DNA from 2 places in the Chryseobacterium sp. PTM-20240506 genome. Region 2 is predicted to be linked to the other one. Evidence: riboswitches for the same ligand, from Rfam matches in the RefSeq annotation. Region 2 holds a riboswitch; the other holds the start of a gene.
What was found. Region 2 has a riboswitch for cobalamin ahead of metE (5-methyltetrahydropteroyltriglutamate--homocysteine S-methyltransferase). Riboswitches for the same ligand answer to the same signal wherever they lie in the genome.

Region 1 (15,975 bases), 1.7 Mb from region 2:
TCATCCTCGGGATCGTTGCTCTTTATGTTGTTCTTGCCCTGTTAGTCCCGTTTATCGGGGTTTCAGCGAAGGATGACGGTGAAAAGAAAGAGATTCCAATTTATATTTATACCAATGGAGTACACACGGATATTGTAATGCAGGTAAAAAACGATCTGCAGGACTGGAGTACAAAAGTTCCTTTCTCCAATACCACTTCAAAGAGAACTGATTATCAATATATAGGAATCGGATGGGGAGATAAAGGTTTCTACCTGGACACTCCGACATGGGCTGATTTAAAATTTTCAACAGCTTTCAAAGCTGCTTTCTGGTTAAGTGAATCTGCAATGCACTGTACTTATTATAGTACGATGAAAGAAGGAGAAGACTGTAAAATGATTATGATCAGCAGGTCCCAGTATAAAAAATTAGTTGAATTCGTAGAAGCCAAATTCGATAGAGATAAGAATGGTAATTTTATTCTCATCCCGACAAATGCTGTGTATGCTGATAATGATGCCTTTTATGATGCTAAGGGAAGCTACAATTTCACGTATACCTGTAACACCTGGACAAATGATGCCCTAAAAGCTGCGGGACAAAAAGCAGCCCTGTGGACGGCTACAGATTTTGGAATATTCAGGCATTATAAATAATTTTTAGTCAGAAAAAATATAATCCCTTAACTGATGATAACTGAAATTGAACAACAGACCCTGGACATTGATTGGTTTCTCACGGATGGCAAATACATTGGATTTATGGCTTCTGCAGGAGGAAAGTTACCTGATTCTGTAGCTAAATCAGCAGAAAATCATAAGAAATTAGTACATTATTTCAGGAATTTGCCTGTAGTATCAGATTTTACAATTAATCCCGAATTAAACTCGGTCTTAATTGAAATATATCGTAGTAAAGCAGATGAAAGATATCTTGAAGATTACATTTCAATGGCAAAAAAAGGTTTGTATTCATTTGATAAAAGTAACTTTAATCATTTTCTTGATGGTAACTACCACCTGGTAGCGAGCCCTGTGAATCCTCTAACATTAGAAGATTTACCTGTGGATATATCGGAGATCCTTATAGAGACCCAATTTCAGGATAAAATAAACCAAATGCTGAAAATGGACATCTCAAGTTTATAAAATTGGAATTTTCCAAAATTAACTTTTCAGATGCCTCATTGAACATTTTTCCACCATTCGTTAAACTTCTGATTTGTTTGGTCTAAATGAACTAATTCGCCGATCATAGGAGTTGCTAATCGATAAGTTTGGTTCTTAGAAAGAGCAGTGATTTTTTCCAAAGGTTCTTTCCAGGGATGGTTGGCCAGGGTGAATTTAGAATTATGCACGGGTAATAAATTTTGGGCACCCAGCTCTTTTGTTCCCAAAGCAACTTCTTCCGGAAGCTCATGTACCGATTGCCATGCTTTATTATATTGCCCACATTCCATAATGGCCCAATCAATTTTTCCGTATTTTGAACCTATAGATTTAAATCTATCATCACGACCTCCGTCTCCGCTGTAGTACACTTTCATAGAAGGTGTCTGAATCAGGAAAGAAAGCCATAATGCCTGTCCGCTTCTGAATCCTCTTCCGGAATCATGATGTGTAGATTCCGTAAATATGATAAATTCTGGCTTTACGTTTACGGATTCGTACCAGTCTTTTTCTATAATCTGATCGGGTGTATATCCCCAGCGTTCAAAATGAGCTCCGTTCCCTAAACCACAGACTACATGTTTTGTCTTTTTTTGCAGTTCTTTTACGGTTTCGTAATCCAGATGATCATAATGATCATGCGATAAAAGTAGGTAGTCGATTTCAGGCAGGTCTGCTACCGTATAAATATCACTTCCTTTATAAGCCGTAACACTTCCAGGGATAGGGGAGGCTTTTCCACTGAATACAGGATCAACAAGGATCTTTACGCCATCGAGTTGAAGAAAAAATGAAGAATGCCCAAACCATACATACGCGTTATCATGAATATTCAGTGCTTTTAAATTGGTCTTTATGGATGGTAGCGAATCTACGGGGCTTCGGTGTGGAAATTTTGTAAACAGGGTTTCGTACAATACACCCGGCATCGAGTAGCCTTTAGTAAGCGTTGGCCTCTCCACAATATTCCTGAATCTGCCATCTTTATAATGGGAAGAAGCTTTTATCAGTTCAAGACGTTTACCCTCCGGCAGGGCTCCGAATTCCTCCCGCCTCATATAGAAAAAGGTAATGATACCAAGAACAGTGATAATGAGGACCAGCAGGATCAATATTTTCCGGAATACTTTTACAATTCTTTTCAAGGTGATTGATTTTTTACTTCAAAATGTTTTTAGATGTCCAGATCACCCGGAACATCAGTGATGTGTTTTTATTACATAAAGATAATACTTCCCAATAAAGTAATGATGGGTTTATTATTTATAGGACGATCGACTTTGGATTATACTTTATCTGGATTTATTTGAAATAAAAAAAAGACCCCAAATGGGGCCTTCTGTGTGATTTGATATTATCTTATCGGAAAATATCTGGAAAACTATGCAAGTTTTACGTTTACTGCGTTTAATCCTTTTTCACTTTTTTGTACTTCAAAAGTTACTTTATCGTTTTCACGAATAATTCTTGTGCTTAACCCTGAAGCGTGTACAAAGATATCCTGTCCTCCGTCTGCTGGAGAAATAAATCCGAAACCTTTTGTTTCGTTAAAAAATTTTACTGTGCCTTCTTGCATTGTAATTGTTATTAAAAATTGTTGTTATTTATTATTTGATCAGTTGAATATCAATAGCAGAAAATCCTTTCGGAGATCTCTCTTTTTCAAATGATACTTTATTTCCTTTCTTTACGGGTTCCGCACAGTTGTTGGAATGGAAAAATACATTTTCCTTTGTTTTATCTTCTGTAATAAAACCATAACCTTTTTCACTGAAAAAAGTAATAATTCCTGATTTACGGATTTCCTCTTCAGGAATAGGAGCAGCTCCCAGCTGAATATCATCAAGGTTAATTTCTTGCGTCTCTTCAGGTGGAGTAGAAGTAAGTCTTCCGTATGAATCCACATACGTTAGCATTTCATCAAGTCCCTTTCCTTTATTGTTATTAGTTTTTCGTTCTTCACGGCGTAAAGCCTTTTCTTTTTGTTTTTGAATTTTTTTCTTGAAATTTTCTTTTTTAGAGAAAGAATCTGCCATAAATTAATTTTATTATTTAGTTATTATATTAAAGTACTGGAGCGGATCGGCGTTATAAAGCCTGTCCGTTTTTTCTTTTTTTCCTACGGGTATCACTGTATGATCTGCATTTTTTTCTATAGGTGTAGGTTTAATCTCCACCGGGTTGCTTAGCAATGGATCAGCAAATCTTTTAACCTTGTCTGATATGACCGAAGAAAAAAGTAAGGTTTGTCTTTTATGAGGAAGAAGTTTAATAACTTTCTTCACATCATTCACAAAATTCGTATCGAGCATTTTATCTGCTTCATCTAAAACCAGGATTTCAATCCTGGAAAGACTGATAGGTCTCTGATTGATTAATTCAAGTAAAGCAGCAGGAGTTGTTATAAGAACGTCCACTCTTACTCTTAAAGCGGCAAGCTGATTTCCTTGTGATGTTCCATCATGAATGGTCAACTGGGATAAAGGAAGATATTTACTGTAAATTCTGAAATCTTCTTCAATCTCCACTGCTATTTCTTGTGTCGGCGTTAATACCAGTGTCCGTATTTCTTTATGTTCCGGTGCGCTTTTCTTCAACAGCTGAATAACAGGCATGGTAAATGCTGCTGTTTTTCCAGGTTCCTTAGGTCCAAACCCCAAAATATCTCTACCCATCAAAATCTGCGGAATAACATCCGCCTGTATTTCTGTCGGTTTAGAATATCCTGTCTCTGTAGCGGCGCGGATAATGGGATTAATTAAATTTAAATTTTTGAAATTCATTGATAAGGTTTGCCGAATCTTCGACCTTTGACCAATTCTTTATCAGGAATTGAATATTTATTTTATTGTTGGTGTATCGGAAAAAAATAATTTTTCCCGTTGTTTCATTTGCTTTGTTCACCAATAATCTGAATAAATAAAGATCGTTGCTGAGTTTGCAATAGCGTGGCATGCCTCACATTAAATGAGCACCTCTATACGCCCGTAAACCCTGGAGCCTGCGTAATGGTCTTCTTTTGTAATTTCTACTGAGAGTAAATCTCCTAAAGGAGTAAAAGGATCTTCAAATTGTTTTTCTATTCTTTGTTTTTTAAAGTTGCCTGTATATATATTCATTCAAGAAATAAATAAGGGTTAATTTTTGGCAGCTGAAAAAGCAAAAACTGAAAGAAAAAAATAAGTATTCTAAACTGTAACAGATAGCAAAGGCAGAGGCCTGGTTATTTATTAAGTGCAAAGATACGAAAAAATAAGGGATAATCGATGTTTTAATTAATTGATTTTCAAAAAATTGTTTAAAAACAGCTTTTAGCCATAAAGAATCGGGCTTCTGTTTGTAAATATAAGGTCAAAATCTTTTGTAATGGGTTGTTTTTTTAATTAATGTATTACATGATCCTGTCAGCAACATTATATCTGCTAACAGGATCTGTTTGTTGAGGTTGCTTTTCCTCCTCTAAGCTAAGAAAATTAAAATATTGTCCACATCTGTTCCAAAAAATAACAATGTAAATATGTGAAAGGAATAGTCTTATTTACTTCAGCTTCAGTTCGTATATTTTTGCAGGGAGTGAAAATGCTTTCAGTGTGGTCGTTTTTATAAATTCAAATCCAACCGAATTGAAGAATGAGAGCATGGGATCATCTTCAGTTATGCTGATCCAGATACGATCTGTAAAAGTAATAGCTGATCTGCTTTTGTTCCATAATGATTGTCTTATTTCAGGCTGATCATATTCAGGAAGGATAGAAAAATCAATTATTTCCGTCATTCTCTCCCCTTCATTTGCTTCCGGATATAATGATCCGCTTTTAAAAAGGCAATAACCGACGGGTTCATGATCTGCAAACACCATAATGAGCTGGGTGGATAAGTCATTCAGGATATTGATCATTTTCCTGTATTCTACATTTTCGGCAAGGTATTCTTCAATTTTTTCCGATGAAACTTTTCCAGAATAGGTATTTCTGATATATGGTCTCATGACAGCAAAAAGGTGATCGATTCCCTGGTCTGATCCTACGGTAAATTTGGATATAATTTCCATTATGATTCTTTTTTACCCAAAGCTAATGGATTATTAAACTGTTGTATGAGTACAGTTGAGTACAATTGAATCAGTACAGTTGGTTTTTAATCATTTGTGCGAACACATTTGTACATTTGTTATGAAAAAGATGAAACGCCATGAAGACGTACAGATATGAGATTTTTACCACTGCTATTGAAGATAAAATAAAGACTGGAATGTTAAAGCCCGGCACCCGTCTACCATCTGTGAGAGAGATTAAAGAAAATTATCATCTGAGTACAAGTTCGGTTCAAAGTGGTTATGATCATCTGGTGATGAAAGGATGGGTGAAAAATATTCCCCGCTCCGGTTATTTTGTAGCAGATGATGTTCCACAAATAAGCAGTGAAAACTTACCACTTTACCCGGTCTCAAAAAATGAAGTTTTCAATAAAAATGTTGCTCTGATTTCATCAAGAAATAAGCCCTCCGAATATGCCTCATTTAATTCGGCGGCACCTACGGATCTATTGATTCCGCAAAAGCTCATTTTAAAAAAAATGCAGAAAGTGATCCGCGAAAAAGGGACTTCACTTCTTCGCTACTATCCTGCTAACGGGTCTTTAGAACTAAGAGATCTTATCGCTAAACGTACTTCTCAATATGGATACACATTGCATCCTGAAAAATTAATCATTACTGATGGAGCATTGCAGGCACTTTACATTGCCCTGGCATCTGTGACGAATGCCGGTGACCTCATTGCTGTTGAAAGTCCGTGCGTTTTTTCTGTTTTGGAAGTAATTGCCAATCTGAAACTTAAAGTCATAGAAATTCCTGTCCGGGATAGAAATGGTTTTGATACGGCATATTTAAAAAAGATATGCGCGGATCATGATATCAGATCTCTTGTAGTTACACCTAATTTTCACAATCCTACAGGAATTCTGATGTCGGAAACTGTAAAAAAAGAACTGCTTTCCATTGCGGAAGAATATGAGTTTCCGATTATCGAAAATGATATTTACGGAGACCTTTATTTTGGCAATGAGAGACCTTCGGGGATCGGGAGTTTTGATACCGGTGGTTGGGTAATAACTTTTTCTTCTTTTTCCAAAACATTGGCTCCCGGTATTCGCCTGGGATGGATGCATTCGGGAAAATTCCATGCGGAAGCAGAGAGAACCAGGTTTGCCTTAGGAAGATCTGTTGCTCCGGTATATCAGGAACTGGTCATTAAACTGCTTGAAGACCATAGCTATGATAAACATTTGCGTTCATTTCGTAAACAGCTATATAAGCAGGCCAAAGATGTGTTAGAGATATTAAAAAGCCATTTTCCGGATGGGGCTTATTTTGAAGATCCTCAGGGTGGATACAGCATTTGGGGAAGTTTGCCTGAAGGAGTGGATATGGAGAAATTTTACGCTTATTGCGAACAGCAAAGAATATTATTTACTCCCGGAGAAATTTTTAGCCTTACCGATCAGTTCAGGTACCATTTCAGGATTATTTTTGCAGAACGTATCACATCCCATAGCCTGTTGGCTTTGCAAAATATAGGTGAGAATTTGAAACAGATATTGTGAGTGTTTTTCAGGCTTTTATCTGTTAATTCAGAATCATATTTTCATATTGAGAGCATATGCTTTTCTCAATAATCGTGTTTGTCGGATTTTTTTGCAAGTGATTTTTACATAATCAAGATCATTTTAATTATGATTTTGAAAATTGAAAATATATTTATAATGCCTATTTTCAAAGAATTACGAATTCCTAACTGTTGTTCGTAAATAATTATTTTCGTGTTTCAATAAAATACCTATATTTACCACCAAGGAGTTCATTTATACTTCTTTATCAACCGGAATTGGTTACACTTAGCTGTGAATTAAAAGGGAATCGTGTGTGAATCACGAACTGTCGCGCAACTGTAAGTAACACTCAAAAGGTTTTTATCAATCAGGGTTCACTGTTCTTTTTTTGAATGGGAAGGACGATAAAAATTGTTACAAGTCAGGAGACCTGCCTATTTCGAATTGACGATGCTTTCGCGATCTGAAGCTTATAGTCAGGTATGATACGATGTGATAACAGTGCCCGATATCTTTTTGTGTACATTATCATTTTTAAGAAATGGTTTACAGGTTTTGCTTTTCAGGGCTGTATCATTTCTACAGCTTGCTCGTATTAGTCCCTTTCCATAATTTTCTCTTTTACAAAGTATTGTGAAGTTTTATCAGCACCTTTTATATTGATTTATAAGCATTACAGGCTGATGGCAGCAATCTTTGACCGGATTGTTATTACATGAAAATGTAATGAGGCTGTTCAACCATTCATTAAGGTTTATAGGTCGTTTAATTATTTTAATCATTTAAAGAATAATCTTTCTTTAAATTGTTGGAAGAATGTGAGTTAAAATACATCAAAACGAACAATAATATTAAAGATGAGTAAAAATGTAAGTCTAGAGTCTGCCGGATTACGTTTCCGGGAGACGATGCAAAAAGAAAACCCTCTTCAGATTGTCGGGGCTATCAATGCCAATCATGCATTGCTGGCGCAGCAAGCAGGATTCAATGCTATTTATCTTTCCGGAGGAGGAGTTGCTGCAGGATCGTTGGGAATTCCGGATCTGGGAATTACGACCCTTGAGGATGTTCTGATCGATATTCAACGAATAACCAATGTATGTGATTTACCTCTATTGGTGGATGTAGATACGGGGTTTGGTCCTTCGGCATTCAACGTAGCAAGAACTGTAAAATCATTAATTAAAGCCGGAGCAGGTGCTTTGCATATTGAAGACCAGGTGGGAGCGAAACGTTGTGGGCACCGTCCAGGTAAAGAAGTGGTAAGCAAAGAGGAAATGGTAGACCGTTTGAAGGCTGCTGTTGATGCTCGGACGGATGAAAATTTTGTGATCGGGGCACGTACTGATGCTTTTGCCAATGAAGGGCTTGAAAAAACATTGGAAAGGGCTGTTGCCTATAAAGAAGCCGGAGCAGATTTCATCTTTGCGGAGGCTGTTCCTGATTTAAGCTATTATCAAAAGTTTGTAGACGCTACAGGTATTCCTGTACTGGCCAATATTACAGAATTCGGAATGATTAAAATGTATACTGCTGATGAACTGAAAGATGCGGGAGTCGGTTTGATTTTATATCCCCTTTCTGCTTTCCGGGCGGCAAATAAGGCAGCACTGAATGTTTACGAGCATATCCGGAAAGATGGAACCCAGGCTCATGTAATTGATACCATGCAGACCCGGGAAGAGCTTTACAAAAGTATTGGATACCATGATTACGAACAAAAATTAGATAACCTATTTAAACAGAACAAGAATGTCAATGAATAACGAACCAACATTTAAGCCTAAGAAAAGTGTAGCGCTTTCCGGGGTTGCCGCAGGTAATACTGCACTTTGCAGTGTAGGAAAAAGTGGAAATGATCTCCATTACAGAGGTTATGACATTTTGGACCTCGCAGAAAAAGCAGAATTTGAGGAGGTAGCCTATCTTCTTATTTACGGACAGCTACCAACAGGAGCCCAGTTAAAAAACTATAAAGCCAAATTGAAATCACTGAGAGGATTACCACATTCTGTAAGAAATATCCTGAAAAGTATTCCTGCAGCTGCCCATCCGATGGATGTAATGCGCTCCATGGTTTCAGCAATTGGAAGTATTCAGCCTGAAAAAGACGATCATAATGTGGCGGGAGCAAGGGATATTGCAGACAAATTACTGGCATCATTCAGTTCCGGACTTTTGTATTGGTATCATTATACGCATAACGGAAAAGAGATTGATGTAGAAACTGATGATGATACTATTGGGGGCCATTTTCTTCACCTGTTGCATGGTAAAAAAGCACCCGATTCCTGGGTGAAGGCAATGGAAATCTCTCTTAATCTGTATGCAGAGCATGAATTTAACGCTTCCACTTTTACTGCGCGTGTTATTGCGGGAACCTCTTCAGATTTTTATTCCTGTATAACGGGAGCTATCGGCGCTTTAAGAGGTCCTAAACATGGTGGGGCGAATGAAGTGGCTTTCGAAATTCAGAGTCGTTATAATTCCCCGGATGAAGCGGAAGAGGATATCAGAAGGCGTATTGGTAACAAAGAAGTAATTATTGGATTTGGACATCCGGTGTACACTATATCGGATCCGCGAAACGTAGTGATAAAAAAAGTAGCGAAAGAACTTTCCGAAGAGGCAGGAGATATGTTGCTTTATCATATTGCTGAAAGGCTGGAAACCATAATGTGGGAAGAAAAGAAAATGTTCCCTAACCTGGATTGGTTCTCAGCGGTTTCGTATCATCTGATGGGAGTACCAACCCTTATGTTCACTCCGTTATTTGTTATTTCAAGAGTCACCGGATGGAGTGCCCACATCATTGAACAAAGGCAGGATGGCAAAATTATCCGTCCAAGTGCCAATTACACCGGGCCTGAAAATAAAGAATTTGTTCCTATCACAAGCAGATAATACAATCAATTTAAAATATAAACTAATTAAACTTAAAACAAAAAGATGTCATCACACATTTCAAATGAAAGACCACAACCGGATCAGGTATTAACAGATATTGCAGATTACGTATTGAACTTCGAAATTAAAAACGACCTGGCCTGGAAAACGGCCCACTACTGCCTTTTAGATACTATTGGATGTGGATTGGAAGCTTTAACTTATCCTGCATGTACGAAATTATTGGGACCTATTGTAAAAGGAACTGTTGTTCCGAATGGTGCAAAAGTGCCGGGAACTCAGTTTCAACTGGATCCGGTTCAGGCGGCTTTCAATATTGGAGCTATTATTCGTTGGCTGGATTTTAATGATACATGGCTAGCTGCAGAATGGGGACATCCTTCTGATAACTTAGGAGGAATTTTAGCAACCGCTGACTGGTTGTCCAGAACCCATATTGCAGAAGGAAAAGCTCCTTTGAAAATGAAGCAGGTGCTGGAAGCCATGATCATGGCGCATGAAATTCAGGGAGTAATTGCTCTTGAAAATTCATTCAACAGAGTAGGTTTAGATCACGTTTTATTAGTGAAGTTGGCTTCTACGGCCGTTGTAGGGAAATTAATTGGATTAACCCGTGATGAGCTGATCAATGCGATCTCATTGGCCTTTGTGGACGGACAATCTTTAAGAACATACCGTCACGCTCCTAATACAGGAAGTCGTAAGTCATGGGCAGCCGGAGATGCCACTTCCAGAGCTGTGCGTTTAGCATTAATTGCCAAAACCGGCGAAATGGGTTATCCTTCGGTACTTACGGCTAAAATATGGGGATTCTATGATGTTTCATTTAAAGGAAATGAATTCAAATTTCAGCGTGAATACGGTTCTTATGTAATGGAGAATGTATTGTTTAAGATCTCTTTCCCTGCTGAATTCCATTCACAAACAGCCGTGGAAGCAGCTATGACATTGCACCATCAATTAAAAGGGATGGGTAAAACAACTGAAGATATTAAAAAAATTACTATTCGTACGCATGAAGCGGCTATCAGGATTATCGATAAAAAAGGTCCCCTGAATAATCCTGCAGACAGAGATCATGCGATTCAATATATGGTAGCGGTACCTCTTATCTTCGGAAGGCTGACTGCTGCCGACTATGAAGATAATATTGCTTCAGATCCAAGGATTGATATTCTTCGTGATAAAATTGAATGTATCGAGGAGGTTCAGTTTACCACTGATTACCATGATCCTGAAAAACGTTCCATTGCCAATGCATTAACAGTAGAGTTAAATGACGGAACTGTTTTGGAAGAAGTAAAAGTAGAGTATCCTATAGGACATAAACGAAGAAGGGATGAAGGAATTCCTGAACTGATTAAAAAGTATAAATTGAATCTCGCCCGTATATTCCCGGAAAAGCAGCAAAGACTTGTATTGGAAAATTCTCTGGAGTATGATAAGCTGGTTAACCTCAATGTTAATGAGTTTGTGGATCTTTTGATTGTTTAATTATCTGAAATTCAATAAATAATTTCAGAAAAATAAAATAAATACTGACTTACCAAACACCTTAAAACAGATATTTGATTTTTTTTCAAAGCCTGAACAATCGTGAAGTTCAGGCTTTGATATGTAATAACTTTTTATTGAAAATAAAATTGAAATTGTATCGAAGAATACCTACGTTTTGATGACTCCTATCAAGCCTGCAAGGATAGCCATTCCGAATAAAAGATAGAACACTTTCGTTGGAACATTTTTCCCACTGTATATTCCGCAAAAAGTTGAAACTCCTAAAAACAAAAATGATTTTGGTATGATCTTATACAAATTGATGTGAGGGTATTTCAGGACGACAAGGAGAATTCCTGTTAATAAAATGGTAACTCCAATAAGAATGTTTTTTTTATGAAGGACCTTATTCTGTTGAGGAAATAATATGGCAAGCTGAATAATAAATACTAAGAATGCGATGAAATGTAAAACCAGAACGATATTAAATAAAATCATGATAGTATTAGTTTATGGTTTTGTAAATAATAAAATCCACACGACAGACAAATGATAACGGCGATCAGGTGGGAAAGTAAATGACCGGCTGTGGAGCCAGGATGTGATAGTACGACGAAGAAGTCTGTAGCTGGAATGATAGTTCCTAAAACCAGGATAACACCTAATGCGAAGAACTGTTTTTTCCCTAAAAGAAGGATAATGATCAATCCAAAGAAAAAATCACGGATTCCTTTGATATACTGAAAAGAAAAATCCCCATTGGTAACAGTACGGATACCATAATCTATTTCAGCACCAACAGGATTAATAAAAAAGCGGATTCCAATGTAAAGTAAACCAATACCTGAAATGAGGCTAAGCCAGAATGATGTTTTTTGTTGTAAACGTTTCATAAGAACTTTATTTTGTTGATACAAAATTCTTCAACGTTTAATAGAAATTGATGCACCCAGGTTAATAAATCATAAAAGTGATATTCTTTTTCTGATTCTGCTCAATGATTGTGGCTTTACTCCCACATAGGAAGCAATATAATATTGAGATATCCTTTGTTGCAGATCAAAATGCTCCTTAATAAATTTTTCGTAGCGGGATTTTGGAGAATCCGTATAAAATGAATTCCTGTCTTTTAATGTTTTGATAAGAACATACTCAATAGATAGCCGTCCAAATCGCTCTCCATTTTTTACCTGTTCATACAGCTTCTGAAGATTTTCATAGCTGATGGTCCAGATCCGGGTATTTTCTAAAGCCTGAATGAGTTGCTTAGATGGTGTCTGCGGGCCAAAGCTTTCAAAATTACAGGTAAATTCATTTTCTTTTGAGAAGCCATAAGTTCTTTCTTCCCCATCATCATTGATGTAATAACGGACAAGACCATTTTCAATAAAGCCGACATATTTGCAGATTTCACCTTCCTTAAGGAAAAAATCTCCTTTTTTATATTCTTTCAATCTGAATAAGTTCTGAATTATTTTTTCTTCATCATAACTTATTTCTACTATCTTTTTTATAGCCACAAGTAAAGCATTATCCATTCTAAAACAATTTAGTTAGCGGTAAAACTTATATCAACAGTATAATTTTGATAATATGGAAAGTTACGGCTTTCAATTAAAGAATAATAAACTTTGCGCTCAGTATTTTATTGAGCAGATTACTGATATTGGTATTCGATATTACTCCACAAAACAACATCACCGGATTCGGTCATTTCTGCTGGTTTATTAAAAGCACTTTTACCGAAAATAGTTTCATATTGTGTAACACCAAAAGTGTTCGTTTGTGAAATCAGCATGGGTCCGAAATCAGTTCTTGGAACTTTTTTTACATACCGTAGTGATCTCTTTAATGTAAATGAAGATTTTTCTCTGTTAAAATTACCGATATAGGTCAATTCGTTATGATCATTGATAAATACAGAATCCTTGTCCATTGTAATGGTATATTTTATGCCGGCTGATGTTTCGGAAATCAGCTGTAAAGAGCTGTTTTTTATGTCAAGACTTATTTTCCTCCATATTGGTTCCTGATAAGTTCCCCAATAAGCAGTCAGATAAGATTCGCCGGGATCAGATTCCTGGGCAATCGGTCCTTTATAAAGAGTAACATTTTTTACAAGATAATTTTTATATTCCAGGTTATATAATGTTTTTTCCGTTGGTTTTGGTTTTTCAGAAATATCATCATTTCCCGCACATGAAATGAGTAATGTCGAAACTAAAAGAATATTGAGAATAGGTTTCATTGCAATTTAAAATTGTATCGTCAGGATAGTTTTTACGTATGTTTAATTCACGGTAAAGATACTTATTATTGTATTAAATCTCCTCAAATACTTTATATATGGGCTTTTTAATAATTGTTAAATTTGCAATGAGCTAGTTTTTAGTAATTTAATTTTTGACAGTATTCATTAAATTGCGTCAAAAATGTGATGGAAAAAATACTTTCTTCAATTCTAATAAGGTTGACTGTTTAATTTAATAAGCCCTTTCAATATTGATTTCTTCATAAGTGTCCCACATATCAGTAGTGATTTTCGTTACCGTTAGTTCATTGCCATTTATTGAAGCTTTGTAATTGACAAAATTAAGGGTCATATTTGAAGAGGAACTGTTATAATATCCCTTTTGTATTTCATATTTTTCGCAGTTTATGTACGATACAAAAGTTGCAGGAGTAGTATCGATAAGCTGATCGATCTGGTAGTATGATTTTGCAGCACAGGTACCATCATGCGATACGGTAAAGGTTACCACCCCATTTTTTTTCTTAAACGACTGGTACAAATAGTATCTGGTAGATTTTTTAGATGGGGCAGGAGAAGTATAATCCGAATCACTTATGCAGGAAGTAAGAAAAAGAATTGATAAGACCAGCAGGAACACTTTCATAATTTGATGTTTTTGCAAAGATATACTTTGATATTATATAATGCTATTACTTTCATTAATGGATATCTTAACATAGCTTTTGATATATACATTATAGAAAAAAGTGAAAATTTAAATATACAAGTCTGTCTATTTAATTTATATCTTTGTACCATGAAACAAAGAGGACAAGTTGTAACCGACAGGATATTGGATACCGCCGAACGTTTATTTTATAGACAGGGTTATAGTAATACCGGTATCAATCAGATCATTCAAGAGGCTGATATTGCCAAGGCATCTTTGTATAAACATTTTGAAACAAAGACGGACCTGTTGATCGCTTATATCCGCCGTACGCATGAGCTATGGTTCAGCAGGCTGGAAAGCAGTGTCAACAAAGTTAAAGATCCTAAACAGAAACTACTGGCACTTTTTGATCATCACACCGAACGTCAGAAATTCAGGCAGTTCGGAGGCTGTCCGTTCATTAAAGCAAATGATGAAGCAGGGACAAGTGATCCGGAAGTTTTAGCCGAAATACAATCAGCTAAAGTGCACAGTAAAGAATTTATAAAAACCCTTGTTGAAAATTCCGGACATAAGAAAATATTGTCTGATGAAGAGCTGGCAGAAACAATCTACGTTATGCTGGAAGGCGCTATTGTTACCGCCTCCGTCTTTAAAAAACCTGACGAAATTCATTCTGCCAAAAAAATCATTGAAAAACTGATCTAGAATGAAAGATATAAAAAATAAGTGGCTGGAGCTGATCATTGTATTGGCTGCACCTTTACTTTCTGTAATTGATGTATTCATCATCAACGTGGCGATACCTACCATTAAAAAAGGAGTTCATGCGACTGATGGCGAAATGCAGTTCGTTATTGCGGGATACTTGCTTGGTTATGCTGCTTTTCTTATTACCGGAGGTAGAGCGGGAGACCATTTTGGAAGAAAGAAAGTTTTCTTTTGGGGAATGTTTGCCTTTACAGTTGCTTCATGCTTATGTGGTCTTTCGCAATCCTCTTTTCAGCTGAATGCAACCAGGATACTCCAGGGGCTCAGTGCATCATGTATGGTTCCGCAAACCATAGCGTTTATACAAGTTCTTTTTACTGATACTAAAGAGCGGGCAAAAGCATTTGGCCTGTATGGTATAACACTTGGAACTGCTGCAGCCATCGGTCAAATGCTGGGAGGATACCTATCGGATACCCATTGGTTCATAGAAGGCTGGAGACTCGTGTTTTTTATCAATCTTCCTATCGGGATCGTTACACTTTGGGCAACTCATAAATACCTCACGGAAACCCCGAAACATGAGTCTACAAAATTCGACTATACAGGAATATTGATTTTAACACTGGCATTATTTTCCCTTATTTATCCCCTGATCCAGGGTCGTGAATCAGGGTGGCCGGTGTGGAGTTTTGCATTGCTTATTTTATCAGCCATTTTGTTTACATTTTTTATTTATAATCAGAAAATTAAACTTTCCAGAAATGGAAACCCTTTGATTGATGTAAGATTATTTAGAATAAAAGATTTCAATATCGGTCTGGTTGCGGTATTATTTCATTTTATGCTGCATACGGCATATCTTTTACTCAGTGCCGTTTATTTACAAAATGGATTGGGTATCTCAGCAATGGATAGCGGATTGTACTTTGTTGTTCCCGGGATTTTATTTATCATATCATCTCTTATGGCGTCGAGGCTGATTGTTATATTTGGAAAAAGAGTATTACAAGTGGGAGTGGTTATTCTGTTTATGGCATTTTATCTCCAGATGACACTTTGGAAACCCGGGATCAGTACCTCGCTGATTATCGGTCTAATGGGAATGTGGGGACTCGGAAACGGATTGGTCCTTCCTTCATTATTAAATGTTGCTCTGAAAAATGTACCTTCACAGTATGCAGGTGCAGCTG
Region 2 (15,975 bases):
ATATTTAAAGCTTTTGGCTTATAAGTGTCTAACGTGTAGTCAAATAATGATTCATTTAAAATTTGAGCAAAAAATAAAAGACCTTGTTGATTTGCTAGGTCAGTCCAATTCTTAGGAGAAATATACTTCATGTTTGATTTTATAAATATTAGTTTAAATCTAAAATAAGAAAATTTAATTGTTTAGCAAATTGTTACCAACCACAAAAAAAAGCAGGAGCTTTCACCCCTGCCTCAAAATAAAAAAATAATGATCAGTTCTATTAAACTTTCTCAGTCGAATAAGCTGCAGCCAATTCTTTCGAAGCTGCTACCATAGCGATCAATGCTTTTTCTGTTTCCTCCCAATGACGGGTTTTCAATCCGCAATCCGGATTTACCCAAAGCTGTTCTGCAGGGATTACGGCTTGTGCTTTTTTCAGCAATGCAATCATTTCCTCTTTTGATGGAACTCTTGGAGAGTGAATGTCATACACTCCGGGGCCGATCTCGTTTGGATATTTAAAGTCTGCGAAAGCATTTAATAACTCCATTTGGCTTCTTGAGCATTCTATCGTGATGACATCGGCATCCATATCGGCGATATTATGGATAATGTCATTAAACTCTGAATAACACATATGCGTGTGGATCTGTGTAGCATCCTCGACACCGCTTGCGGAGATTCTGAAAGCTTCTACAGCCCATTGAAGGTAATTTTGCCATTCTACCTTACGCAAAGGAAGACCTTCTCTGATAGCCGGTTCATCGATCTGGATAATTCTGATTCCTGCTTTTTCAAGATCGTTTACTTCATCACGGATTGCCAAAGCAATCTGCTTACAGGTGGTAGAACGAGGCTGATCATCACGTACAAATGACCATTGAAGAATGGTTACGGGGCCGGTCAACATTCCTTTTACCCATTTTTGAGTTAATGACTGGGCATATTTCGACCAGTAAACCGTCATTGGCTGAGGCCTGTGAACATCTCCATAAATAACCGGCGGTTTTACACAGCGGCTTCCGTAGCTTTGAACCCATCCGTTTTGAGTAAATGCAAATCCTGCGAGCTGTTCCCCAAAATACTCGACCATATCGTTGCGTTCAAATTCTCCATGTACCAATACATCAATTCCGATTTCCTCTTGCCATTGGATGGTTCTCTGTGTTTCTTCTTTAAGCAGCTGATCATATTTCTGGGCGGTCAGGTCTCCTTTCTTGAATTGAGCTCTCCAGCTTCTTACTTCTTTGGTTTGAGGAAAAGACCCAATTGTTGTTGTTGGAAATAAAGGAAGCTCCAATGCTTTCTGCTGTGCTTCTTTTCTCACATTAAAAGGACTGTTTCTCTGTGCGTCACTTTCTGTAGTTACAGCAACACGGTTTTTCACATCCTGATTGTGAATTAGTGTTGAAACTTTTCGGTTTTCAATAGCTTTTTTATTTTCAGCTAATTCCTGTAAAGTATTGTAATCCGGGTTTTCTGAAGCTAATTTTTTTAAGGTAACAATTTCATAAACTTTTTGCCTGGCGAAAGCCATCCATTGTTTGATCTCCGGAGATAGTATATTTTCATTTTTCTCCAGGTCAAGATCGAAAGGAGAATGAAGTAATGAACATGACGGTGCAATGAAAACTCTTTCAGAACCTAATGCAGCAATAGCTTTTTTGATGAAAACCAGAGACTGATTGAAATCGTTTTTCCAGATATTTCTTCCGTCTACGACTCCTAATGAGAGGATCAATGTTTCAGGAATTGCATTGATGACCTCATCCAATTGTTCCGAGGCTCTTACCAGATCAATGTGTAGTGCATCAACAGGTAGAGTAGTGGCCAATGAAAGGTTATCTTTTAACCCATCAAAATAGGTTGTCACAATGAATTTAAGGTTCGGAAACTGTTTGGCAATTTCAGCATAAATGTTCTGGTAAACTTCTTTTGCTTTCTGATCAAGGTCTAGTGCTAAAAACGGCTCATCCAGCTGGATCCATTCTGCTCCGTTGTTTTCAAGCTCTTTTAAGATCTCGACGTAAACCGGAAGCAGATTTTGTGCTAAATCCAATTTATCAAAACCTTCTTCTTTTTCTTTTCCTAATAATAAATAGGTTACCAATCCAAGGATAACAGGCTTTGTATGAATTCCTGCTTCCTTCGCTTCAATAAACTCATTGACGATTTTATGGGAGAATAATTTGAATTGCTGATCTTTTTGGAATTCTGGAACGATATAATGATAATTGGTATCAAACCATTTTGTCATTTCCATGGCTGTAATATCGTGCCCGTCTTTTTGATAACCTCTGGCCATAGCAAAGTAAAGATCTAGCTCATTTGATGTAATATCCTGATAACGGGAAGGAATAGCTCCAACAGATAATGTCATGTCCAATACCTGATCATAAAAAGAAAAGTCATTGGATGGAATCAGATCAATTCCTGCTTCTTGTTGTAGTTCCCAGTTTTGCTTTCTGATCTTTTTTCCTGCCTCTAAAAGTTCCTGTAACGATGTTTTACCTGCCCAATATAGTTCGCAGGCTTTTTTAAGTTCTCTGTTGCTACCGATTCGCGGATAGCCAAGGATGTGTGTTTGCATTTTCTTTAAACTTTTAATTAAATTTTGGTTTTAAAAGTTCTTATAATGCTTCATGACGCAATCGGGAAATAGTTTTTAGCAATAGAGAAGATACAATATAGACGTAATTTTTCCAGTGAGGGATAGTTTGTTGGGTAGCCTGAAATTAATTTTCATAAAAAACATTACGTTTAAACTCAAATAAATTCTGAGTTTAAAACCCAATTCAATACGTTCAAAAGTATCATCTGTATGACCAAAAGCTTCAGACCGCGAAAGCATTGTCAATTCGGAATAGGCAGGTCTCCTGACTTGTAACAGTTTTTGTCATCCTTCCCGCTTGTAGCAGTGGATATTCAGGGACAAAAACCTCTGTTGTGTTACTTACAGTTGCGCGACAGCTCGTGATTTCCACACGATTCCCTATTAATCTACCTTAAGTAAAACCTTTTCCGTTTGATGAAGTATGTTAAAGAACAAAATAGGTTGTAAAGGTATTAATTTAAGATGTTTAATTGGTGTAAATGTAAAAATTAAGGATATTATTTTGTTTGAATTGAATTTGTGAGTTATTTATTCTGTAAATTTGAAAATATAAATCGAAAAAAGAATATTATCCTGTGGAAAGACTAGACGATAAAGACCTTCAATTGTTGAGAATACTTCAAAAAAATGCAAAATTGACCGTTAAAGAATTGGCAAAGGAAATTAATCTTTCTCCATCTCCTGTTTTTGAGCGTGTTAAAAGGTTGGAGCAGGAGGGTTATATCAAACATTATGCGGCTGTCCTGGAAGCTGAGAAACTGAATCGTGGTTTTACAGTTTTCTGTCAGGTTAAATTAAAGATCCACGACAGGTCTGTGGGAAATGAGTTTGTACAGGAAATTACACTGATAGACGAAGTGGCGGAATGCTATAATATTTCGGGTGATTTTGATTTCCTTCTCAAAGTTCAGGTACGCGATATGAAACACTACCAGGATTTTGTATTTAATAAATTAGGTTCCGTCGACTCGATAGGAAGCACACACAGTACTTTTGTAATGGCAGAAGTGAAGAATAACCATGGAGTTACTATATAGAGCAGATCTCTTACTAGATTTTTTTTCCTCTGATCCTGCTTAATGATACAGAAGTGATACCAAGATAAGATGCAATATAATACTGAGGAACCCGGCGGAAAATCTCGGGGGATTGCTTTATAAGCTCATTATATCTTTCCTCTGCAGAATCTTTTATACGGGAAATAAAGAGCTTCTGATATTTAAGTAAGCGTTCCTGTAGATAGCTGTAATAAAGTTCCTTGCTGTCCGGATTATTTTCAATTATTTGTCTGAAATCCTCAATAGAAGTGCTATATACAGTACAGGGTTCTATCGTTTCGATATTATAAATACTTGGAGAATTATAAAACAGACTTTCCCACGACGAAATAAAGTTTCCTTCAAACAAAAACTGAAATGTAATTTCCTTACCGTCATTATTAAGCCAACCTCTGGCAACTCCTTTTTTGAGATAGTAAAATTTACGCGCCATCTTACCTTCTTCCGTTAGCAAGGTTTTGCTGGGCAATTCTTCCTGTTCGAAATTACTAAGGATTTTAGCCAAGGCGTTTTTATCTGGGGACATGCTCAAGAAGATTTTAAATATAATTACTCACTTCAATCAGGTTCTGATCAGGATCCCGGAAGTAGACGGACCTTATTTTGCCTATTGCTCCGGTTCTGATAACAATACCCTCGATGATTTCGATGTTTTTTTCTTTAAGTTCTTTTAAAATATCATGTACATCTGTTGTGGCAATAAAGCACAGATCTGCAGAACCGGGAGTGGCATGTAGTGCCTTTGGCTCAAATTCATTGCCTTTCTGATGCAGGTTGATTTTTTGGTTTCCAAAAGCAAGCGCTTTCCGGTTATCTCCGAATGAGACCGCTTCAAATCCCAGGATGTTTGTATAAAAAGAGATGGTTTTTTCGATATCAGCTACCGTTAGAACGATATGATCAATGTTTTGAATTTCCATGGTATTGTTTTTAATGTAAACACTGCATATTTTTTATGCTGTGTTTGAAATATTAATAAAGATAATCAATATTGATCAGACCCCTTCTCAATGGAACAAGGACTGTATCATTGGTATTCATTTCAAAAATGGGTTTTAAATTTTTTTTCAGCCTGAATGTATTTACTTTATTCAAATCATTATTATCATGTATTGAGGTTTTACCATTCAACCAAAAGGTCTTATAATCTTGATGATTAACAACTTTATATTCTTTTGAATTTCTTCCTTTCTCTACTTTCATATTGATGTAAAGTAAAAGATCATTTATTGGACGATGTAATCCTGCGAAACAACTGAGTCCTAAAACAAAAATAGCAATGGGTAAGTTTGAAAGATCTTTTATTTTTGATTTAATTGTTAAGAAAAACATTAGGGACAAAAGAGCGAAAAATACAATCACTGTATATTTCCAGGAGCTTTCTTCAAAATTTTTGAGATCAGAAGATAAGTAGGTCTCTCTGATCATCGGTTGTAATACAAAATTATGTACAAAGAAAATGATTAGAAAAACACTAAAAAATACTATTTGGGATGTTGATGTTTTTTTTAACATTTATGTTGATTATAATCTATGGTGAATTTCTCATAATAATTTTCAAGAGCAATGTCATCTTGCCTTACTGGATTGTTGAATTTTACGTTTTAACAATATGTAAATCAAAGCAGAGACCAAAAAAATAAATGATTGAATAATAATGACTATTATTTCTGAATCCCTAGCAGCAAATCTAATCATAAAGCTAACAACTGAAATGGGATATGTTATCATCAAACCATAAATAGAATATTGACAGTAAAATATATCTGAAGGGTAGCATCCAAAAAGCGACACTAGTGCAATTATCTGATAAATTGAAAATAATAAGAAAATTATATTAAGCTGTTTGATGCTTGAAATTTTTAAAATCATCTGACACTGCTATAATTAAAGATCTTCTAATCTAGCCTCTGCTGCTGCAGGTAGGTCAAAGTTGAATTTTTAACAAACTCTTCCATAGAAGTTTCTTTATCTGCATTTTTATTCGTCAGTTCAAAAAGATATTGAATTAAATTGCCCAGTTTACTATCCTTGCAGGTCACTCTGAATCTTTTGGCCTTCAGGCTGGATTCGAGGAACGTTAGTTCTATGGTATTGCTTAATTTTACATTATTGACATCGAAACCGGCACGGGGATTTTTCTGAAGACGCAGAAATCTTTTCTGGGTTTTGTCGGTACTTTCCTCTATGAATTTTTCCATTTGATAATCGGTCAGGAGTTGCGGATAGATAAGTCCTTCCCGTAAAATTAAACTTGTTAGTTTATCCGATTTATCATAGAAAATGGTTTTATCATCAAATTGTATCTGATTATCTTTCACAACGATCTTTCCTTCAAATTTGTTATAAGTCTTCTTTTTATAATCATTTTTGAACTGCTCGGTAAGTGCTTTTTCCTTAATGCTTACACTTTCCTTTTTTTGACCAAAGGCAGCTAATGATAATGATAATAAGATAATTAATGAAAATTTCCGTTTCATATTTTTAAATTTTAAGTGTACTTCTCACATCCTTTTCGGGAAATTCTAAGGCTAAGAAACCAGGAATGAAAAATACTTATTTTATTTTAAATTCAGTTTTTATGATATTAGTTTTTTAGCAGCAAAGATGATGCTACAAAATATTTTTTACACGAAGATATTGAAGGAGCATGATTGTTTTTGCATCTTTGATCTCCCCGTTATCGATCATTTGCAATGCTTCACCGAAAGATAACTCCAGCACTTCAATATCTTCACCTTCTTCTTCAAGGCCACCACCATCTGCTATTTTCATTTCTTTAGAATATTCCGCAATGAAAAAATGAAGAATTTCAGTTACTGACCCCGGAGACATATAAGATTCAAAAACTTTTTCTACCCTCGAAATCTGGTAGCCTGTTTCTTCTTCGGTTTCTCTTCTGATACAATCTTCAGGATTGTCATCATCCAGTAACCCTGCACAGGCTTCTATAAGCATTCCTGTTGAATTTCCATTAATAAACGTAGGTAATCGGAATTGCTTTGTCAGAATAACCGTATTTGTATTTTTATTGTAAAGCAGGATTGTGGCACCGTTTCCTCTGTCGTAAGCTTCTCTGCTTTGGATTTCTACTGATCCGTCGTTTTTTATCTTTTCATAGGTAACCTTTTTCAGGGTGTACCAGTTATCTGATAAGATTTCAGTCTTTATGATTTTCACTTTACTGTTCTGCATAGGGAATATCTTCTATATGATAATAAATTTTCAGTCCTCTTTCTTGAGCAATTCTTACATCCTCATCAGCTCCTTTGGATGCTCCTTCTATCCGTAATACAGCATCACATTTTTCCAGAATTCTGTGGGCAATCGGATATTGTATTTCCTGCCAGGCTTCATCACCTATCTTTGTTGAACCGGCAAGGTGTATCAGTGGTAATGCCACCCATTCACCGATCATCGGGATATGACCTTTCCTGAAAATGGGCAATGCTGCTGATTCTAGTTTATTCAGATTTTGTTTGATGAGTTTTGGATCATCGTGGGTACCACTTCGGTAAGGTCCGGCAATTAATATTAGCATTATTTTTTATTTTTAAGTAAAATAAAGAAAGAAACCATGTAAAAAAAATAAGATAGTTTAAGAGTATTCATTTTTTATTTTTATTGGTTTTTATGATACTTAGAAATTCGGGTGTGATCCCAAGATAAGAAGCGATTTGCTTTTGGGTAATACGTTCTGCCGCCACAGGATATTTCCGGATAAAGGCATTATAACGTTCTTCTGAAGACAGGGAGAGATTCTCAATAATCCTGAGCTGTTCCCTGGTATAAGCATTCTGCATCACGATTCTAAAGAATCTTTCAAATTTCGGAACCGTGGAATACAATTTGTCCAGGTCTCCTTTTTTCAATTGAAAAATAATACTATCCTCAAGTGCTTCAATATTCAGCATAGCGGGTTTTTCATTAACGAAACAATACATATCAGTGATCCACCAATCAGGAAGGGCAAACATAATTGTGGATTCTTTACCTGTCGCATCCAGATAAAAAGCACGCAGTAGGCCCGAATGAACAAAGCTGATTTCTTTACAGGGTTCCTGCTGTTTCAGGATACTTTCTTTTTTTCTGACTTTCCTTTCGCGTAACAAAGAATTGAAGTAATTGGCTTCATCATCGCTGAGCGATATATGTCGGGATATATTCCTTAAGATTAAGCTGTTATTCATGGTTATCAGATACCTTTAATTTCTCTGTAATGTACGGGCTAAATTAATATTTATTTTCCAACAAATCCTGTAAAATCCCTTTAAATTGAGAGATTTCGATCGATATAGATCATATCTTACTATTTTCCATGGAGATGTTTTTTCAGATATTTAGACGTTTGAGACTGGGAAGCGGATAAAAGATGTTCTACAGTCCCTTCGAACATAATTTTACCACCCAACTTTCCGGCTCCGGGACCAATGTCAATAATCCAGTCTGCCTGAGCAATAATATCCAGATTATGTTCAATGACGATAAGGGTGTTATCTTTATTCACAAGCTCCTCAAAAAATAAAAGCAACTTTTCATTGTCGATAGGATGAAGTCCGGTGCTGGGTTCATCCAGAACTATAACCCTGGCAGTATGGTTTAATTCTTTTGTTAATTTTAGACGCTGCCTTTCACCGCCGGAAAAACTGTCGAGTCGCTGGCCTAAAGTAAGGTAATCTAAACCAAGTTTGATCAGCAGGGTAAGCTCATGTCCGAATCCTTGTTCGGGAAAAAAACTTAGCGCTTCTAAAACGGTCATATCCATCACTTCAGCAATATTTTTTTTGTGATAATGATATTGAAGAACTTCGGGCTTGTATCCTGATCCCTGACAAACTTCGCAAGGTTGCTCAATATCATCCATAAATGCGAGATCCACTTTTTCTATTCCAAGACCTTTACAATTGGGACAGGCGCCCTCTCCGTTCCGGCTGAAAAGCTTATCCGAAACATTGTTTGATTCTGCAAAGAGCTTTCGGACCGTATTGGAAAGATTGAGATAAGTAAGCAGGTTGGAACGGCTGGTGGCCGTAAAAACAGATTGATCAATGACGGTTAATTCCGGATAAAAAAGAGGGAGTATTTTATTGATCAGCGTGCTTTTACCAGAACCTGCAACTCCCGTTACAACCGTCATAACTCCTTTCGGGATTTTTATGTCAATATTTTTAACATTAAACATACTTCCGTTTTTTATTTCAATAAATCCTTTTGCTGATCGGGGATTTTTATTATAATCTGGAATTTTGCTGAAATAGATTCCGGTTTTGCTTTTAGCCGTTTTTAGATTCTTAAAAGTTCCCTGGTACATAATCTCGCCTCCATTTTTTCCGGATGCAGGTCCCATATCTACGACAAGGTCTGCTATTTTAATAAGATCAGGATCATGTTCTACGATCAATACTGTATTTCCTTTATCTCTGATTTTCTTTATAATGTCTACAATATGATCAATATCTTTGGGATGAAGACCAATACTGGGTTCATCAAAAATATACAACAGATCGACAAGACTGTTTCCTAACTGTTTTACCATTTTTACCCGTTGAGATTCACCTCCGGACAGAGTATCTGTCTGCCGGTCCAGCGTGAGATACTGCAATCCTATATCGATGAGATTCTGAAGTTTTTTTTCCAGCTCCGATAAGATGGAAGAGTAGGTTTTGGAGGGGATGGACTGGATGAATACCAGAAGTTCATCCACTGATAATGCTGTACAATCGGCAATGTTTTTATCAGCAATTTTACAGGACAAAACTTTTGGATTCAATCTTTTTCCTTTGCAGACCGGGCAATCTTTAGTAATGATTACTTTTTTTAGCGTTTCTTTTCTGGTGATATTCTCTTTTGAGTCCTTTTTTAAAAATGAGTTTTCAATCCTTGGAATTACTCCTTTATACTTCACCGTTTTTCCCCATTCTTTTGAAGGATGTTTAGGAGTGTGCTCTTCAGCATTCAGTAATAATTCCCATTCATTTTTTGTATAGTCCTTTAATTTCTTATCATTGTCAAAATATCCGGAATGAATATATCGGGTCAGCCGCCAGCCACCGGGTTGAAAAGTAGGAAACCGTATAGCACCTTCGTTTAGGGATTTATTTTTATCAAAGAGAGTTTCAGTATTTACCGTTTGTACAAATCCAAGACCTTCGCATTCAGGACACATTCCCTGGGGATTATTAAATGAAAATACATTGGAATATCCCACAAAAGGCTCACCGATTCTTGAAAAAAGTAATCGTAAAGAAGCATAAATATCGGTTGCGGTTCCCACTGTAGAACGGGCGTTACCTCCTAATCTCTTTTGATTAATGATAAATGGAACATTTAGATTTTCAATTTTATCTACGTTCGGAACACCAAAATGTTGCAGGCGGTTTCTGATGAAGCTATTTTGGGTTTCATTGATCTGCCTCTGAGCTTCAGCCCCGATTGTTTCAAAAACCAGGGAAGATTTTCCTGATCCCGATACTCCGGTGAAAACGGTGATTTTGTTCTTAGGTATTTTTAAGGAGATATTTTTAAGATTATTCTGTCTGGCTTTGATAACAATGATGTCTTTCATAATGTGGTATTTAGATATGAAATCAGATACTTCAATATTAACAGATACTTTCTCTTTATGTATCCTCTGAGAAAAGACCATGGATCTTATTTCTTCAGTAAATCTTCCAGCGAATCTCTCAGATCAGGAAACTGAAACCTATAGCCTGCATCCTGAACTTTTTGGGAATCAACCCTTGAGCCTTCCAGTAAAGCAACAGAAAGCTCTCCAAAAATGATCTTCAGTACAAATGCCGGAACATTAGGCATAAACAAAGGTTTGTGTAAAACTTCTGCAATTTTTTCCGTAAACTGTTCGTTGGTTGTATGTTGTGGTGATGCAGCATTATAAGCTCCTTTTAGCTGAGGATTTTTTAGAGCAAATTCATATATTCCGATGATATCTTTCAGATGAATCCACGGCATATACTGTTTTCCGGTTCCAATGGGCGAGCCGATTCCCAGCCGCACGGGAGTTGCCATTTTTTTTAGGGCTCCGTCTTTTTCAGATAGCACGATGGATGTTCTTACTTTAACAACTCTTTCTGCAACATTCTGACTAAGAAATTCATCAGCAGCTTGTTCCCAAAGCATAACTACCTTTCCAAGGAAATCATCGGCTTTTTCATCTTCCTCTGAGAAAATTTTCTGTGAAGTATAAGCTCCATAAATTCCCGTGGCGGAAGCTGATATAAAAGATTTTAACTTGATGTTTTTCTTTTTTAAAGTATCAAGAATAAGTTTTGCAGAATCAATCCGGCTGGAAATAATCTCTTTTTTTCTGTCATCCGACCATCTTTTTTCAGAAATATTGGCTCCAGCAAGATGAATGATATGACTGATATTTTCAAATGCCGAATCATCAATTGTCCTATTACTAATATCCCATTCGTATTCATTGTCTTTGGTCTTTTTCCGGGTCAGCAACCGGACCGTATATTCCGGATCTATCTTTTTTGATAGCTCTCGGGCAACCATTCCATTAGCTCCGGTAATTAAAACAACTTCTTTCATAGATATTAATTTGGGTGGTGTATTCTTAGGTTTGATTTTTTACAATCAATACAAAATCATCTTCCAAAAGTTTATAACCGTAATCGTAAATAAATTTATATTCCGAACCGTTTTTATAAACTTTAATGTTAGTGATGTAATCGAAATCAAAACCTAAGCCATCCAGCTTTGAACGTGAAATTTTTGTTTTACCTTCCACGTTTATTTCCGTAAGAATACGGTAGTTTTTGCGAAGTTTATTATTAATGTTCCGCATCAGGTTATTGGAGTCTTTATTCTGCTTATTGTTATAGGCGTTGCGGCAGGCGTCATTGCAGAATTTTTTGTCTGATCTTCCGATGATCTTTTCGCCACATTCTAGACAATTCATAATATTATTTTTTCATTTTGTGTTGATGCTTTTTCTTTAACAACCGCAGAAATCTTGTATGGTTGGGATAACTTCTGTTGGAGGTAATATTATTGAAAAATAAAGCAACAAGAAGCAGGATGATACACCCCGATAGAACAGGAGATAATGCATACCAATATCCCAGTTCCGGAATTTTTCCTGATGAGGTAACGGCGATCAACGCTGTAGCACCACCGGGTGGATGCAGGGTTTTCGTATACTGCATCAGAACGATTGAAAACGCAACAGCCAACGGAGCTGACAGCCATAGCACGTCGGGAACTATTTTATAAATCGTTACACCCACCAATGCTGAAAGAACGTGACCTCCTACAAGATTCCGGGGTTGTGCCAACGGACTTTGAATGGCTCCATAGATTAAAACGCTGGATGCCCCGAACGAGCCGATCAGAAAAATGTTCTCCTGTTCCAAAAGATAGTGCGACTGGATGAATGCAATGATTCCGATTCCAAAAAATGCACCTAAAAAAGACCAGAAATGTTCTTTGTAATCGACAAGAGTTTCTTTATAAATTACATATTTCGAAACCCTTAGTGTTCTTTTTATTTTCTGCTTCATGAATTCTTCTTTATTTTTTTATTATCTGGGTTAAATTTTCAACAAATGCCTTTGTGTAGACGCCTTGCTTATCGTAGTCAGGGTCTAATATAGTAATTTCTATTCCAAAACATTGGTCATTCTCAATCAATGGGGTCAGAATTTCCCGGAGGTTATTATAGTCGATTCCATCTTCTGTTCTGCTATCAACAGCCGGCATAATCTGATCATTCAATACATCAACATCGAAATGAATGAAAAAACCATCCAAACCTTTCTGTTGAATCATTTTTAAAAAATCTTCAGCCGTTTTGCTGAAACCATTTTTACGTAGACTTTCCAGATCATAATAATGAACGCCTGAATTAATAACCTGGTTTACATAGTCTTCATCGTCTGTTTCTGCATTCCCTACACAGAAGATGTTTTCTTCAAGAAAATAGGGCCTCAGGCCACGAATATTGGTGAGTTTTTGATGTCCCATTCCTGAAACGATAGCCAGATCCATTCCGGCTACGCCACCACTTGATGAAAGTTCAGGTGGAATATAGTCAGTATGCCCGTCAAGATAAAACAAACCAAAATTTCCCAGCTTTTTAAGGGCGATTGCAGTTCCTATTAAAATACTGCAGTCACCGCCAATGATTACATTGAGGGTGTCTTTATCATAGTTTTTCAGGATCAGGTCAGATTGCTTTTGGGCATATTCAATGATTCGATCTGGATTTTTTACCTGGGTTTCTTCATCAAAATCCATTGCATAGTCAGGACCATTAAGTCTCAAAATATTCTTAGGATGGAGCTTAGCATGAAAATTAAGTTTTCGAAGCCAATCCGGAAGTTTTTTTACTCCGGGCTCTGTTTCATGTTCTTTTTTAGTAAGGCCTAGATTAAAAGGAAATTCAAAGATGTTGATCTCTTTTTTCATACCATGAATATTTAATCAAAGGTACGGATTATCCGTTTACAAACGACTACAAATGAATTTAAATAGTTTATAACCGACTTTAATGGGCTGGGATGGCAATCTTTGCAACAGAGATTTGAGAAAGCAGTGAACGTCTCTTATCTGATAATATTAATCTTTAAAATTTATAGTTATGTCACTAAGAAACAAAGTAACATTAATCGGTTACACAGGAAAAGAAGTAGAAATGATCAACTTCGACAGTGGGAATGTAAAAGCAAGCGTGTCTTTAGCAACGAGTGATCACTACACCAATGCAAAAGGTGAAAAAGTAGAAGAAACACAATGGCATAATCTGATTGCCTTTGGAAAAGTTGCGGAGATCCTTCAGAAGTATGTTCCCAAAGGAAAAGAAATCGCTATTGAGGGAAAGCTTACCTACAGATCTTACGATGATAAAGATGGTGTAAAAAGGTATATTACAGAAATAAGGGTTGATGAAATCCTGCTGTTAGGGGGTAATAAATAATACAAAAACACAGATGATGAGAGTAAAAGTTTTTAAAATAAGGCTGCCCGAAGAGTATCTGTATACAGATCAGCAGGCATTGGACGATTTTCTCGGAAATCATGAAATTATTAAAACGGAAACCGCTTTTGTACACGACGAGCTTTACTGGTCAGTTGTCTTATACTTCGAAGAACTGAAAGCAGGAGTATCTGCTGTAAAAGAATCCAAAAGTGTAAAATATTCGGCAGAAAATGAAATGCTGAATAGGGATGAAGAAAAAATTCTCGATGCCCTGAAATTATGGAGATCGGAAAAAGCAAGAGAGCAAAATCTCCCAATTTATTTTATAGCCAGTAATAAAGAGCTGTTATCCGTAGCAAAATATAAACCGGCAAAAAAAGCAGAATTATTAGACATCAAAGGTTTCGGAAAACATAAAATAGAAAACTATGGTGAAGAGATTATAGAAATTCTGGAAAGTATCTGATTTACTAATTGATCAAACACAAATTGTGAAACAATGAAAAGCTGGGGGACCTGTATTCCTTCAGCTTTTTCCATACCTATTTATGTTATGAAACCTACCGGTAAATAATGGGCACACGTACTGAAAACTGATAATATTTTTTTATAAGACATTTGTAAATAAAACAAAAAAATAATAATTTGACATAGGCAAAAAAAAGATAAATGATTAGTATAAACGATATACTCCCTATAGTATTTTCGATTGTAATTGGAGGAATCATCGGGATCGAAAGAGAGTACCAGTTAAAATCTGCAGGACTTAGGACAATGATATTAGTGACATTGGGTTCGTGTATGTTTACCATGCTATCTTTGAGTCTTGGTGTCGAGGGAAGTCCGGATCGGATTGCAGCTAATATTATTACAGGAATCGGCTTTGTAGGGGCGGGAGTTATTTTTAAGGAGGAAAACAGGGTATCCGGACTTACAACAGCTGTGACTATTTGGATTTGTGCGGCACTGGGTATGACGATAGGTGCGGAATATTATAAGGAAGCTCTTATCGGTTCCCTATCTGTAGTTTTACTTTTGGTCCTTTTCAAATACATACAGAACGTTATCGATAGGATTACAACCCGCTATACTTATCAGATTACCCTTTCTTATAATGATGAAGTGGTGGATAAATATGAAGCCCTTTTCAAAGAATACGGACTAAAATCGAGCAGGGGTAAACAGATGAGGATCGGAGAGAAATATACGATCATATGGCGTGTACAGGGAGCTTTGAAAAATCATGAGGCTTGTACAAAAATACTGTTTAATGATAAGGGAATTGATGAGTTCAAATTTTAAATAATTAAAATCTTCCGGAATTTAAAAAGTCCTTTCAATTCCTTATTTTTGCAAGACTTATCAATTATTATTTATCATTTACCTATTATAGAATGAAGCCAAGCTTAGCAAAAGGAACGAGAGATTTTACCGCACAGGAAGTTTCAAGAAGAAAATATATCATTAATATTTTACAGAATAACTTTCAATTATTTGGATTCCAGCCTTTGGAGACACCAAGTTTTGAAAATCTTTCGACATTAACGGGGAAATATGGAGAAGAGGGAGATCGGTTAATTTTTAAGATTCTGAACTCGAGCATCAATGAAGCTAAAGAAGATAAAAAGACACAGATGCTTACCGATTTTCAAAAAGCATTGGATAAGCCTTTCAGTTCAGAAAGTCTTACGGACAAAGCTCTTCGCTATGATCTTACCGTACCTTTTGCGAGATTCGTGGCAATGAATCACGGGCAATTAACATTTCCATACAAACGATATCAGATTCAACCGGTTTGGAGAGCTGACCGCCCTCAAAAAGGAAGGTTCAGGGAGTTTTACCAGTGTGATGCCGATGTAGTAGGCAGTGAAAGTCTTTTACAGGAAGTAGAGCTGATTCAGCTGTATCTGAAATCTTTCTCAGACTTGAAAGTTTCGGTAACGATTCATGTCAACAACAGGAAAATCCTTTCCGGATTGGCAGAATATGCAGGAATTACAGATAAGCTTATTGATTTTACTGTAGCACTTGATAAATTGGATAAGATTGGAAAAGACGGTGTAATCAAGGAATTGCTTGAAAGAGGAATTTCCCCGGAATCTATCGATAAACTAGATTTCTTATTCTCTCAATCGGATGATGCTTTGGAAAACCTTCTTCAGCTGAAGGAAAAATTTGTAGGAAATGAAATAGGATTGAAAGGAGTAGAGGAACTGGAGTTTGTTCTTACGCAATCTTTAAGTCTTGGCGTAGACTTGCAGAACCTTGTTTTCGACATTACATTAGCAAGAGGGTTGGATTATTATACAGGAGCTATCTTTGAAGTGAAAGCCGATGAAGCTCAAATGGGTTCTATCGGTGGTGGTGGAAGATAT

Region 1: it holds a riboswitch for cobalamin, as region 2 does, so the genes downstream of both, prpB (methylisocitrate lyase) here and metE (5-methyltetrahydropteroyltriglutamate--homocysteine S-methyltransferase) in region 2, are expected to answer to the same signal.

What each region holds. Positions count from the first base shown of each region.
Region 1 covers NZ_CP182581.1:4,380,209-4,396,183, forward strand. Annotated here, with positions in the region: gene ACNFU2_RS19680 (TIGR02117 family protein) at 1-638, shown strand, start outside; gene ACNFU2_RS19685 (hypothetical protein) at 672-1,130, shown strand; gene ACNFU2_RS19690 (MBL fold metallo-hydrolase) at 1,166-2,296, opposite strand; gene ACNFU2_RS19695 (cold-shock protein) at 2,533-2,727, opposite strand; gene ACNFU2_RS19700 (cold shock domain-containing protein) at 2,759-3,187, opposite strand; gene ACNFU2_RS19705 (DEAD/DEAH box helicase) at 3,200-3,934, opposite strand; gene ACNFU2_RS19710 (hypothetical protein) at 4,115-4,270, opposite strand; gene ACNFU2_RS19715 (hypothetical protein) at 4,690-5,202, opposite strand; gene ACNFU2_RS19720 (PLP-dependent aminotransferase family protein) at 5,343-6,755, shown strand; cobalamin riboswitch at 7,021-7,214, shown strand; gene prpB (methylisocitrate lyase) at 7,619-8,527, shown strand; gene prpC (bifunctional 2-methylcitrate synthase/citrate synthase) at 8,520-9,665, shown strand; gene ACNFU2_RS19735 (bifunctional 2-methylcitrate dehydratase/aconitate hydratase) at 9,711-11,162, shown strand; gene ACNFU2_RS19740 (hypothetical protein) at 11,334-11,663, opposite strand; gene ACNFU2_RS19745 (DUF4267 domain-containing protein) at 11,660-12,058, opposite strand; gene ACNFU2_RS19750 (Crp/Fnr family transcriptional regulator) at 12,128-12,703, opposite strand; gene ACNFU2_RS19755 (hypothetical protein) at 12,823-13,413, opposite strand; gene ACNFU2_RS19760 (hypothetical protein) at 13,649-14,062, opposite strand; gene ACNFU2_RS19765 (TetR/AcrR family transcriptional regulator) at 14,216-14,779, shown strand; gene ACNFU2_RS19770 (MFS transporter) at 14,781-15,975, shown strand, end outside.
Region 2 covers NZ_CP182581.1:1,186,613-1,202,587, reverse strand. Annotated here, with positions in the region: gene ACNFU2_RS05275 (hypothetical protein) at 1-131, opposite strand, end outside; gene metE (5-methyltetrahydropteroyltriglutamate--homocysteine S-methyltransferase) at 263-2,572, opposite strand; cobalamin riboswitch at 2,831-3,017, opposite strand; gene ACNFU2_RS05265 (Lrp/AsnC family transcriptional regulator) at 3,172-3,633, shown strand; gene ACNFU2_RS05260 (Crp/Fnr family transcriptional regulator) at 3,647-4,180, opposite strand; gene ACNFU2_RS05255 (VOC family protein) at 4,194-4,574, opposite strand; gene ACNFU2_RS05250 (hypothetical protein) at 4,627-5,169, opposite strand; gene ACNFU2_RS05245 (hypothetical protein) at 5,553-6,134, opposite strand; gene nudK (GDP-mannose pyrophosphatase NudK) at 6,268-6,849, opposite strand; gene ACNFU2_RS05235 (DUF4406 domain-containing protein) at 6,836-7,195, opposite strand; gene ACNFU2_RS05230 (Crp/Fnr family transcriptional regulator) at 7,263-7,844, opposite strand; gene ACNFU2_RS05225 (ATP-binding cassette domain-containing protein) at 7,964-10,219, opposite strand; gene ACNFU2_RS05220 (TIGR01777 family oxidoreductase) at 10,306-11,211, opposite strand; gene ACNFU2_RS05215 (hypothetical protein) at 11,237-11,581, opposite strand; gene ACNFU2_RS05210 (HPP family protein) at 11,586-12,182, opposite strand; gene ACNFU2_RS05205 (arginase family protein) at 12,193-13,089, opposite strand; gene ACNFU2_RS05200 (single-stranded DNA-binding protein) at 13,262-13,597, shown strand; gene ACNFU2_RS05195 (HRDC domain-containing protein) at 13,611-14,066, shown strand; gene ACNFU2_RS05190 (MgtC/SapB family protein) at 14,270-14,902, shown strand; gene hisS (histidine--tRNA ligase) at 14,995-15,975, shown strand, end outside.